DNA from 2 places in the Bradyrhizobium sp. NDS-1 genome. Region 2 is predicted to be linked to the other one. Evidence: riboswitches for the same ligand, from Rfam matches in the RefSeq annotation. Region 2 holds a riboswitch; the other holds the start of a gene.
What was found. A riboswitch is a leader RNA that binds a small molecule or an ion and turns the genes downstream of it on or off. The one in region 2 is predicted to bind S-adenosylmethionine.
Positions count from the first base shown of each region.

Region 1: linked by a shared signal. The riboswitch ahead of RX330_RS34415 (O-succinylhomoserine sulfhydrylase) and the one ahead of RX330_RS04455 (homoserine O-acetyltransferase MetX) in region 2 are both predicted to bind S-adenosylmethionine.

Region 1 is NZ_CP136628.1:7,351,417-7,357,491, reverse strand. Features, by position in the region: gene RX330_RS34425 (SGNH/GDSL hydrolase family protein) at 1-743, shown strand, start outside; gene RX330_RS34420 (SGNH/GDSL hydrolase family protein) at 756-1,748, shown strand; gene RX330_RS34415 (O-succinylhomoserine sulfhydrylase) at 1,799-2,986, opposite strand; SAM riboswitch at 3,061-3,140, opposite strand; gene RX330_RS34410 (2'-deoxycytidine 5'-triphosphate deaminase) at 3,221-4,357, shown strand; gene RX330_RS34405 (PAS domain S-box protein) at 4,413-4,829, shown strand; gene RX330_RS34400 (hypothetical protein) at 4,934-5,986, shown strand.
Region 2 is NZ_CP136628.1:949,734-955,808, forward strand. Features, by position in the region: gene hisC (histidinol-phosphate transaminase) at 1-969, opposite strand, end outside; gene RX330_RS04450 (chorismate mutase) at 1,006-1,854, opposite strand; SAM riboswitch at 2,013-2,092, shown strand; gene RX330_RS04455 (homoserine O-acetyltransferase MetX) at 2,183-3,379, shown strand; gene metW (methionine biosynthesis protein MetW) at 3,381-4,043, shown strand; gene RX330_RS04465 (alpha/beta fold hydrolase) at 4,153-5,016, opposite strand; partial or broken gene RX330_RS35680 (hypothetical protein) at 5,091-5,228, opposite strand; gene RX330_RS04470 (TIGR02594 family protein) at 5,217-5,993, shown strand; gene RX330_RS04475 (MOSC domain-containing protein) at 6,075-6,075, opposite strand, start outside.

The DNA of each region.
Region 1 (6,075 bases), 1.2 Mb from region 2:
TCCTGCTATGCGGTAGCCTCGCCGCGCCTGTGGCGCGCGCGGGGGATGCCGCATCTGCCGCGCCCGCGGCATGCGAATTGCCGTCTTATCTACTTACCAGCGAAAGCCGGCTTCCCAAGGTCGCCGATGCCATCAAGGCCGGCAAACCGCTCGACATCCTCGTCATCGGCAGCCGCTCGACCACGATTCCGTCTTCGGAGGGCAGCTCCTATCCGGCGCGCATGGAGGCGATGCTCAAGGAGAAGCTGCCGCCGTCCGAGGTGGTGCACGTCTCCGTAGAAATACAGAGCAAGAGAACCGCGGAGGAGGCCGCCTCCACCTTCGTTAAGCTGTTGGAAGCAAAAACGCCTACTTTGGTCATCTGGCAGACCGGGACCGTGGATGCCATCCGATCCATCGATCCCGACGAATTTCGCAGCGCCGTGACCGATGGGGTTGTTGCGTTGCAAAAGGCAGGGGCCGACGTCGTCTTGATGAATTTGCAGTACAGCCCGCGCACCGAAACGATGATCTCGGCGCAACCGTTTCTCGATAATATGCGCGTGGTGGCGCAGGAGCACGATATTCCCCTGTTCGATCGTTTCGCGATCATGCGGCAGTGGAATGATCAGGGTCAGTTCGACCTGTTCAGCCCGTCCCGCGGGCCCGAGCTGGCGAAACAGGTCCATGATTGCCTCGGCCGGGCGTTGGCACAGTTCGTGATTGACGCTGCCCATCTGGAGCCGGCCCAGCAGCAAAATTGAGGTCTAGCGTTAATGAGTTCTCTCCGCCCTTTTTGCCTGACGACATGGTTGGCCGCGCCTGTAGCCGCGATGCTGTTGTTGCTGGCGACGGCCTCGCAGTCGCATGCGCAGTCGCAAACCGCACAGGCGACATCCACCGCGCCGCAGACGGCTGATCCTGCTCCCGCTTCCCCCTCCCAGACCACTGTCGCCGCGACCTCGCCCGAGCAGCGTGGCGTCACCTCGCGCGCCGTCGACAAGGTCAAGCAGGTCGCCAAGTCCGCCGCCGACATTTTCAGCCGCGTACCCTGCCTTCCGCCAAAGGGCGGTGCGAAGGCGATGGGCACGCTGCCGCATGTCGCAGGCAAGCTCGCCGCGGGCCAGCCCGTGGTCATCGTCGCATTCGGCTCGTCCTCGACGCAGGGATTCGGGGCGAGTTCGCCGGAGTTCAACTATCCGAACCGTCTTGCCGCGCAGCTGCGCCGGCACTATCCGAGCGCCGACATCACCGTCGTCAATGCCGGCGTCGGCGGCGAGGACGCCCCCGAGATGATGAAGCGCCTGCAGACGCAGGTGATCGATACTCATCCGGATCTCGTGATCTGGCAGGTCGGCACCAACGCCGTACTGCGCAATCTCGATCCCGGCGAGACCGCCAAGCTGGTCGAGGACGGCATCAGCCGCATTCAGGCCGCCGGTGGCACCGACATCGTGCTGGTCGATCCGCAATATTCGCCGGCCGTCAACCAGCGCAAGGAGAGCGCCGGCAAGATGATCAAGCTGCTCGGCAATGTTGCCGAGCTCCGCAAGGTCGGCATCTTCCCCCGTTTCGAGGTGATGCGGGATTGGCACGAGAACCAGTCGATCCCGGTCGAGAGCTTCGTCATTGCCGACGGGCTGCACATGAACGATTGGGGCTATGCCTGCTTCGCCCAACTGCTTGCCGACGACATCATCCGCTCCGTCGGCCAGATCAAGCTGGGCGTGAACGTGCCGGCGGACGTGCGGACGTATCGGCCGATGTGAGACGGTGCTGTAAGGTGGGTTACGCTGCGCTAACCCACCCTACGAAGCCCTTACGCCTTCTCCAGCGCGGCGGTCAGATCCTCGATCAGATCGTCTGCATGCTCGAGCCCTGCGGAGAAGCGGATGAAGCCTTCGCCGATGCCGAGGGCGGCGCGGTCTTCCGGCTTCAGGCGCTGATGCGTCGTGGTCGCCGGATGCGTGACCAGGCTCTTGGCGTCCCCGAGATTGTTCGAGATTCGCGCGAGCTTGAGCTCGTTGAGCACGCGGAACGCAGCCGCTTTGCCGCCCTTGACCTCGAAGCCGACCAGCGTCGAGCCGCCGCGCATCTGCTTTTTCACCAACGCCGCTTGCGGATGATCGGCGCGGCCGGGATAGACCAGCCGCGCGATCTTCGGATGGCTCGCCAGCACCTTGGCGATGCGCGCCGCGGTATCGGTCTGCGCGCGCACGCGCACGCTGAGCGTCTCCAGGCCCTTGAGCAGAACCCAGGCGTTGAACGGCGAGATCGACGGGCCGGTCTGGCGCATGAAATTGTGGATGTGCTCGGCGATGAAGGCTTCCGAGGACAGGATGATGCCGCCGAGGCAGCGGCCCTGGCCGTCGATATGCTTGGTCGCGGAATAGACCACGACGTCGGCGCCCAGCGCGAGCGGGCTCTGCCAGATCGGGGTCGCGAACACGTTGTCGACGACGAGCCGCGCGCCGCCCTTGTGCGCGATCTCGGCGATGCCGGGAATGTCGAGCACGTCGAGCGTCGGATTGGTCGGGCTCTCCAGGAAGAACGTCTTGGTATTCGGCCGCACCGCGCGCTGCCACTGGTCGAGATCGAGGCCGTCGACCAGCGTGGTCTCGATGCCGTAGCGCGGCAGCAGGTCCTGAATGACATAGAGGCAGGAGCCGAACAGCGCGCGGGAAGCCACGACATGATCGCCGGCCTTGAGCGGCGCCAGGATCGCGGTCGTCACCGCGGCCATGCCAGTTGCCGCCGAGCGGGCGGCTTCGGCTCCCTCGAGCTCGATCATGCGGCGCTCGAACATCGCGATGGTGGGATTGGAATAGCGCGAATAGATGAAGCCCGGATCCTCGCCCTTGAACCGCGCCTCGCATTCCTCGGCGCTGTTGTAGACGTAGCCTTGCGTCAGGAACAGCGACTCCGACGTCTCCCCATATTGCGAGCGCAGGGTGCCGGAATGGACCAGGCGGGTTTCGGGACGGTAAGCAGCAGGCGACTTCGACATAGGACCCTCCGACGTGACCGCTTCGTCGAAAACGGTCACAAAAAAACCGGCCTGGATATCTCCACGGGCCGGGATCACAGAGGTCCCCGGCCTGTTTAGCGACTTATTTAACGTGGCTGCAAGCCGGCCGGCTCAAATCACCACGGGATAAGTGATGCTCATATTCCGCAATGCCCTTTCCGTCAAGGCGTCCATCGGATAGCCGTAAAAGGCTTGTATTTCCCGCATGTCCGGATGCATTTGACCCCTGATGAGGATCCCCGGTTGACGTTTACGGTCGCGCCCGACGCCAATGGTATCCTGCCCGACCGCATGATCGCGGCGATGGCGGACGCGGGCCTCATCCTGCCCGCCTACGACTTCGTCGAGAGCCAGATCCAGCCGGCGAGCCTCGACCTGCGCCTCGGCGACATCGCCTACCGCGTCCGCGCCAGCTTCCTGCCGGGTCCCGGCGCCACGGTGGCCGAGCGCATCGACGAATTGAAGCTGCACGAGTTCAGCCTCGCCGACGGCGCGGTGCTGGAGACCAATTGCGTCTACATCGTGCCGCTCCTGGAAAGCCTCGCGCTGCCGCCGGAGATCGTCGCGGCCGCGAACCCGAAGAGCTCCACCGGCCGGCTCGACGTCTTCACCCGCGTGATCGCCGACGGCACCCGCCGCTTCGACATGATCGGCGCCGGCTATCACGGCCCGCTCTATGCCGAGATCAGCCCGAAGACGTTTCCGGTGCTGGTCAGCGAGGGCTCGCGCCTCAGCCAGGTGCGCTTCCGCACCGGTGACGCCATCCTCAATGCCGACGAGCTCGATGGCCTGCATGCCGCCGAGCGCCTCGTCGACATCGACGATGCCGATCTCTCCGGCGGCGTCGCCGTCTCCGTCGATCTGTCCGGCGAGAAAGGCAGCGGCTTCGTCGGTTATCGCGCCAAGCGCCACACCGGCGTCGTCGACGTCGATCGTCGCTCCGGCTACGCGGTCGAGGATTTCTGGGAGCCGATCTCGGCACGTCCCGACGGCAGCCTGATCCTCGATCCCGGCGAGTTCTACATCCTGGCCTCGAAGGAAGCCGTGCAGGTGCCGCCCGACTACGCCGCGGAGATGGTGCCGTTCGATCCGCTGGTCGGCGAATTCCGCGTGCACTATGCCGGATTCTTCGATCCCGGCTTCGGCTATGCCGGTGCCGGCGGGCTCGGATCGCGCGCGGTGCTGGAGGTGCGCTCGCGCGAAGTGCCGTTCATCCTGGAGCATGGCCAGATCGTCGGCCGCCTGGTCTACGAGAGGATGCTGGCGCGTCCAGACGCGATGTACGGCCAGCGCATCGGTTCCAACTACCAGGCTCAGGGCCTCAAACTTTCGAAGCATTTCCGGGTGTAGCGCGATCCTGTAGCCCGGATTGCGTTTCACTCGATCCAGGCTACGAGGTGCCGACATGAGCAATCAATCCGAGCTCGACGCCAAGATCGCCGAAGACGTTGCGGATGCGCTGATCTATTCGGATCGCGACGGCACGATCATGCGGTGGAACCGCGCAGCAACGGCCCTGTTCGGCTTCACCGCTGCGGAAGCGCTCGGCCAGAATCTCGATCTGATCATTCCCGAACATCTCCGCGCGGCGCACTGGAAGGGCTTCGAGGCGGCGCTCGCCAGCGGCGCGATGAAGCTGGCGGGCAGGCCGACGCTGACCCGCGCGCAACACAAGAGCGGACGCAAGCTCTACATCGAGATGACCTTCGCGCTGGTGCGCGATTCCGGCGGCAATGTGCTCGGATCCGTGGCGATGGCGCGCGACGTCACCGAACGGGTCGAGCGCGAGCGCGCGGCCAGGACGCCGCCGCAAACTTCGTGATGCGGAATTGGTTGGCGGTCACGCAGGGCGCTCTGCTTGGGCGTCATGTTGCTTGCCTGAAGGCGCAGTGACACACTCGATCAAGACAACGATCGGGAGTGAACATGACCGCCGCATCGGACCCCGCGCAGGAAGCTCAATGGAAGCGCTGGCGCGCGGTCGCCGACCTCTACCACGCCTACTTCACCGGGCTCATTCTCACCGTCGTCACGCGACGCGGCACGGCCGATGCGGCGGAGTTCGTCTTTCGCGTGTTCCGCCGCCAGCAGCAGGAGCGCTTCCTGCCGGGCCTGCAAAAGCTCGGCATCGATCATCTGCCGCCGGCGGTGGCGGCTGCGCAGTATCACTATCTCTCCAATTGGATCGGCGGCGTGCATGTCGAGTACATGTACGAGAGCGACACCAAGGCCTGGATCCGCTATCCGCCGCCACGCTGGATCTGGAAGGGCACGGCGATCTGCGGCGTGCCCGGCGAGGTCTCCCGCGCGATGCTGCGCGGCTGGCACGCCAACAATGGCGCAGCCCTCGGTGACCTCCGTCTCGGCTTCGTCTGCACCAAGCAGAGTGTCGACGGCCAGGACGGACTGGAAGGTTACTACCATCAATACGATCATCCGCTCGAGCTCGATCAGCGGCTCGTCTTCGCACGTCACCTCGAAGCGCCGCTGTTCGATGCGAAAGCCGCGCCGGCTTTGCCGGTGGCAAGCTGGCCGAAACCGCGCCTGGAGAAGGCCTATCGCAACTACGCGATGGAATATGTGCGCACCGCCGCGCCCGTGATGGTGCAGCTGTTCGGCCCGGAAGACGCCGGCTACCTGCTGCACCTCACCGGCAAGCTGATCGGCATGCAGTCTTTCGACGACGTCGCCGCCGCGCTGGCGATGGACCGCGGCGGTGCGAGCACGTTCGCCTCGTTCCTGGGCGCGATATTTGCAGCGCAGGACGACGCTGTCGAGACGACGCGATCCGAAAACGCGTTCGAACTCCGCCAGCAGAGCTGGAAGCTGATGGATGACGTCGCCGACTATCATCCCGCTTGCGCCAGGGTGCTGGCGGGATTGTTCGAAGGCCTGGCTGCGGGTTGCGGGCGGCATATCGCCGTGCATCTGCGTCCCGCCGTCGGCGGTCGTCCGCCGCTGGTCTGGACGATCGAATAGCTTCACCCATCGGAATGCGCTGCCGCAGGGCACGCCTGCATCTGGCGCAGGAGGAATTGCTCCACGCCGTGCTAACAAGCCTCCGCCGC
Region 2 (6,075 bases):
GGTGAGGAAGGCGTCGGCGTCGTCGGCCGTCTTGCCCTTGTCGGTCGGGAAGTGGATCAGCACGAAATTGGCGACGCTCGGCGTCACCTTCAGCCCGAGCTTGCCGATCTCCTCGGTGAGCCAATTGCGCCAGGTCTCGGTGAACTGCTTCGACATCGCCTGGTGCGCGGTGTCCTCGATCGCGGCGACCGCGGCATACATCGCCGGCGTCGACACGTTGAACGGGCCGCGGATGCGGTTGACCGCGTCGATGATGTGCTCGGGGCCGAACATCCAGCCGATGCGCAGCGCGGCGAGGCCGTGGATCTTCGAGAAAGTGTGCGTCACCACCGTGTTCTCGGTGGTGGCGACGAGCTCGATTCCCATTTCGTAATCGTTGCGGGAGACGTAGTCGCAATAGGCGGCATCGAGCACCAGCAGCACGTGCGAGGGGAGGCCGGCACGCAGCCGCTTGACCTCGTCGAACGGCACATAGGTCCCGGTCGGATTGTTGGGGTTTGCAAGCCAGACCAGCTTTGTCTTCGGCGTCACGGCTTTCAGGATGGCGTCGACGTCACAGGTGAGGTTGGTCTCCTGCGCGACCACGTTCTTGGCGCCGACCGCCATGGTCGCGATCGGGTAGACCAGGAAGCCGTGCGTGGTCGAGATCGCCTCGTCGCCGTGGCTGAGATAGGTGTGGGCGAGCAAATTGAGGATCTCGTCCGAGCCGGCGCCGCAGATGATGCGGTTGGGATCGAGTCCGAAGGAGCGGCCGATCGCCTCGCGCAGTACGCGCGAAGTGCCTTCCGGATAATCCTCCAGATGGTCCGCTACGCGCTTGAACGCCTCGATCGCCTTGGGCGAGGGCCCGAACGGCGTCTCGTTGGCGGAGAGCTTGAACACCTTGCGGCCCGGCTCGGCGACCGGACTCTTGCCGGGCGTGTAGGGCGCGATATCGAGAATGCCGGGATTCGGCACGGGGCGGGACATCTTCAACTCCGAAAATGGCGGGGCGCGGCGCGCGGTTTACGATTTCGCCCCGGTCGGGGGCACCGTATAGCGCGTTGCGTGGCTGCCGACGAGGGCCGTGGAGCGCACCGAGGCCCCCGCCTCGATCAGGGCAGCCCTGATTTTGTCGATGCTGGTCGCACCCGTGACCGAGACCAGCAATGCCGCGCCGTCGAAGGCGGTATCGGGCACCGCCACGATCTCGGCGAGCGGCGACAGGGCGCGCGCGACCTCGGCGTTCCACCCCGAGACGCGCACGCTGAAGGTCTCGACCTCCGTCACCAGGGCGCTATCGGCGACGCGCGAGATCGCGAACACCGGCAGGGCTGCAGGATGGTCGGCACGCTCGATGAAGGGCATCCGCGCGATGATCTTCGGCGCGCCGTCCGCTTCCAGCTCCAGCCACCACGGCGTGCGGCTGGACGTGGCCGAGACCAGCGCCAAATCGCCCTTGGACTTCGCCACCGCTTCGACTGCGGCCTGCGCGCTGAAATGCGCGACGTAGGGCACGGTGAATCCGAAATTGAAGCGCACGGAATCGCGCATCGCAGGCTCGCTCACCGAGACGTCGGCATGCACCGAGAACGGCGCCTGCACATAAGTGAAGGTCGAGATGATGACGCGCCAGATGCTCTCGACCGTGTCGAGCGGCAGGATGCCGCGATGACGCTGCACGAGCTCGCGCATCATGGCGGCCTCGCGCGCCGGACGGAACGCCGAGCCCACCTCCTGGGTCTGCTTCACCTGGATCAGGCGGTCGATGATGTCGCCGCGCTGCATCAGCAGGCGATGCATGCCCTCGTCGATCGCGTCGATCTCCTTGCGAAGTTCCTGCAGCGATGGTGGCGCGGGCGGACGTTGGGACATGGCTTGGACTGTCGATCGTTCCGATGGGGGATATCCTGATTAGGCAGTCGGGGCGGCGAAAGCAAAGAGAAATGACGTCCTTTTTGGCCCGCGCGACGGAGACCAATCAGCCCGATCCGGTCCGCGACTTGACGAAAACCGCCCAAGACGGTAGCGTTTGCCCGTTCCGTGGTCATTTGAGCCGGCCGGCTTGCAGCCACGTTAAAAAACTCGCTAAACAGGCCGGGGACGCTTTCGATCCCGGCCGAACCTATCGTTCAGGCCGGGTTTTTCATGGCCTGATGCAAGTGGCGATCGAGGTTCGATCGCAAACGAGGTCGATGGTCAGATGGGTGGCGTCAAGTCGATACCGAGTCCTGCGATCAGCGCTGACGAGCGGTCGCACGAGGTGGATCATCCGAGCTCGCAGGTCGCGCATTTCGGCACCGAGCAGCCGCTGCGGCTCGATTGCGGCGTAGATCTCACCCCGTTCCAGATCGCCTACCAGACCTATGGCGAGCTCAACGCCGATCGCTCCAATGCCATTCTGATCTGCCATGCGCTGACCGGCGATCAGCATGTCGCCAACGTGCATCCCGTCACCGGCAAGCCCGGCTGGTGGGAGACGCTGGTCGGCCCCGGCCGCCCCATCGATCCCAAGCATTACTTCATCATCTGCTCCAACGTGATCGGCGGCTGCATGGGCTCGACCGGGCCCGCGTCGATCAATCCTGCAACCGGCAAGGTCTGGGGCCTGGATTTCCCTGTCATCACCATCCCCGACATGGTGCGCGCGCAGGCCATGCTGATCGACCGGCTCGGCATCGACGCGCTGTTCGCGGTCGTCGGCGGCTCGATGGGGGGCATGCAGGTGCTGCAATGGACCGCCGCTTATCCTGCCCGTGTGTTCTCCGCGCTGGCGATTGCCTGCGCGACGCGGCACTCGGCGCAGAACATCGCCTTCCACGAGCTCGGCCGCCAGGCGGTGATGGCCGATCCCGACTGGCACGGCGGCGGCTATGCCGATCACGGCATCCACCCGCATCGCGGGCTCGCGGTGGCGCGCATGGCGGCGCACATCACCTATCTCTCGGATGCAGCGCTGCATCGCAAGTTCGGCCGGCGCATGCAGGACCGCGAGCTGCCGACCTTCTCGTTCGATGCCGACTTCCAGGTCGAGTCCTATCTGCGCTACCAGGGCTCCTCCTTCGTCGAGCGGTTCGATGCCAATTCCTACCTCTATCTGACGCGCGCGATGGATTATTTCGACATCGCAGCCGACCATGGCGGCGTGCTCGCGAAGGCGTTCGCCGATATCAAGACCCGCTTCTGCGTCGTCTCCTTCACCAGCGACTGGCTGTTCCCGACCTCGGAATCGCGCGCGCTGGTGCACGCGCTGAACGCTTCGAGCGCGCGGGTGTCGTTCGCCGAGATCGAGACCGATCGCGGGCATGACGCCTTTCTGCTCGACGTTCCCGAATTCTTCGACATCTCCCGCGCCTTCCTGCAATCGGCAGGCAAGGCCCGCGGACTGAAGGGTAGCTAGCATGTCGGTGCAGGAGGTCTTGCCGCTCGGCGGCGTTGCGACCGGGCAGTCCGGTGATTTTCGCGCGGATCATCGGCTGGTCGCCGAGATGGTCAAGCCGGGCTCGAAGGTGCTCGACGTCGGCTGCGGCGAGGGCGATCTGCTTCAACTGCTGGAGACCCGCGGCATCGACGGCCGCGGCATCGAGCTGTCGCGCGAGGGCGTCAACCGCTGCGTGGCCAAGGGTCTTGCTGTGGTGCAGGGCGATGCCGACACCGACCTCGTCAATTATCCGGATGACGCCTTCGACTACGTGATCCTGTCGCAGACGCTGCAGGCGACGCGGCAGCCGCGTGTCGTGCTGGAGAACCTGCTGCGCATCGGCCGCCGCGCCATCGTCTCGTTCCCGAATTTCGGCTTCTGGAAGATGCGGCTCCAGCTCCTGGTCGGCGGTCACATGCCGCGCACCGAGAACCTGCCGGCGACCTGGTACGACACCGCCAACATCCACTTCTGCACCATCAAGGATTTCGTGCAGCTCTGCGACGAGATCAACGTCAAGATGGAGCGTTCGGTCGCGCTCGATCTCTACGGCCGCCCGGTGCCGCTGAACCTGCCCTGGTGGGTGTGGAACATGTTCGGCGAGCAGGGCGTGTTTCTGCTGAGCCGCGGCGGCGGGAAATAGTCTTGCCGTCATTCCGGGGCGGCACGACGTGCCGAACTATGGTGCGCAATTGCGCACCTGAGAATCTCGAGATTCCGGGTTCGCTCTCCGAGCGCCCCCGGAATGACAGCTAGTGCGGAGCCAGCGACCTCGGATCGCGCGCCGGCCATCTTCCTGCTTCCACCAGCGTCACGAAGCGTTCCACGCTTTCGTTGAACAGCGCGGGCTCTTCGAGATTGAGCACGTGACCTGACTTCGGAAACATCGCCAGCCCCGCCGCTGGCAGATGCTTCTTCAGGAACAGGCTCGGCCCAACGCATAGATCGTCCTCGTCGCCGCAGATGATCAGCGCCGGCGTCGTCGCCTTCTTGATCGCATCCGCCATCGTGTAGATCGAGGGACGTCCGCCCTGGAAGCCGCGCATCGTGCGCGCCGATCCCTTCGCGTCATGCCGCGCCAGCGCGGCGTAGAAATCGGCGTGCCCGCGCGGATCCTTCACCAGGAAGGGAATCCGGCTCGGCGCTTCGCGCGTGACTTTTGCCACTTCCACTGATCCCAGCGTCTCGAACTGCTCGGCATTGGCGCGGCACTGCTGGCGCCAGGCGTCGAGGTTCTCGAGCTCCGAGCCGGAGCCGACGCCGGCCAGCGTCATCGACAATGCGCGCTGCGGCGCGTTCAATCCGATCTGGAGCGACGAGTAGGCGCCCATCGACAGGCCGACGAGATGCGCGCGCTCGATCCCGAGATGATCGAGCACCGCGAGCGCGTCGCTGTAGAAATGCGTGTAGCCGTAGACTTCGCCCTCGGGCACGTCCGAGGGCGTGTAGCCGCGCGCCGAATAGGTGATGCAGCGATGGCCGCGCGAGAAGTAGCGCATCTGCGGCTCCCAATTGGTGTAGTCGGCCGCGAATTCGTGCAGGAAGATGATCGGCGTGCCGCTGCCTGCTTCTTCGAAATAGAGACGGCACTTGTCCTCCGTGACGGCGTAAGGCATCGGGTTTTCTCTCTGAGGGTGTTGCGGCATTGGAATGCCGTTCTGCAGTTCACGCATGTGAGTTCTAACATCCGTTAACCTGCGCGCAAAATCTTCCAGAACGCGTCTTGATCTCGCCACATCAGGATTCTGATACGCAAAGCGGATGTCGGCCGCCGCACGGGCCGATCGGGAAGTGGGGTGTCAACGAAGGATGAAGAATGTTCGAGTTGCTTGCGTCTCGCCTGTCGCGTCGTGTTGTCGCGCTGGCGATCTTCCTCGCGGCGGTCGCCGCGTTCGTCTCTCCGGCCTCAGCGCGGCCGTATCATCGTCATAGCGCAGAGCGGCACGCTTACGTGCACCACGCCAGACATCATCATCACCGCCACCACGCACGCAGCTCGCGCTTCGAGCGCAGCGCGGCACAGCTGCAGGCGAACGGGTTCGGCAACACCTTTGCCAGCTATGATCCGAACGCCAACAGCCCAGGCATTGCCATGAGCGGCAATGGTGAAACGATCATTAGAGGCAGCGGTCGCATGGCCACGAGCGGTGTCCGTCGAATGGCCATGCGCGATGGCGATGGAATGGCCGCCAGCGCGAACGGCGGCATGGCCAGCAACGGCATGAGTGGCGGCGGCTTTGGCGGCGGATCGGGCCTCGTCTCGGAGGCGCGCCGCTATGTCGGCAGCAATCCGACCGGGCGCGGCAGTCTGTGGTGCGCGCGCTTCATGAACATGGTGCTGCAGAAGACCGGGCATCAGGGCACGGGATCCGACATGGCGAGCTCGTTCGCGCGCTACGGCACCCGCGTCTCCGGTCCGCAGGTCGGCGCCATCGCGGTGATGTCGCGTGGCAGCCGTGGCGGCCATGTCGGGGTCATCACCGGCATCGACGCGCACGGCAATCCGATCATGATCTCCGGCAACAACGGCAACCGCGTCCGCGAGGCGCCGGTCTCGCGCGGGAAGATCTATGCGTATGTGATGCCGAATTGAGGTGAGGCGCGTAGGATGGGTTGGCTGGCGGGCGCGCGAAGCGCGGTCGCTGGCGTAACCCACGCTACGGCAACGTGGCTCT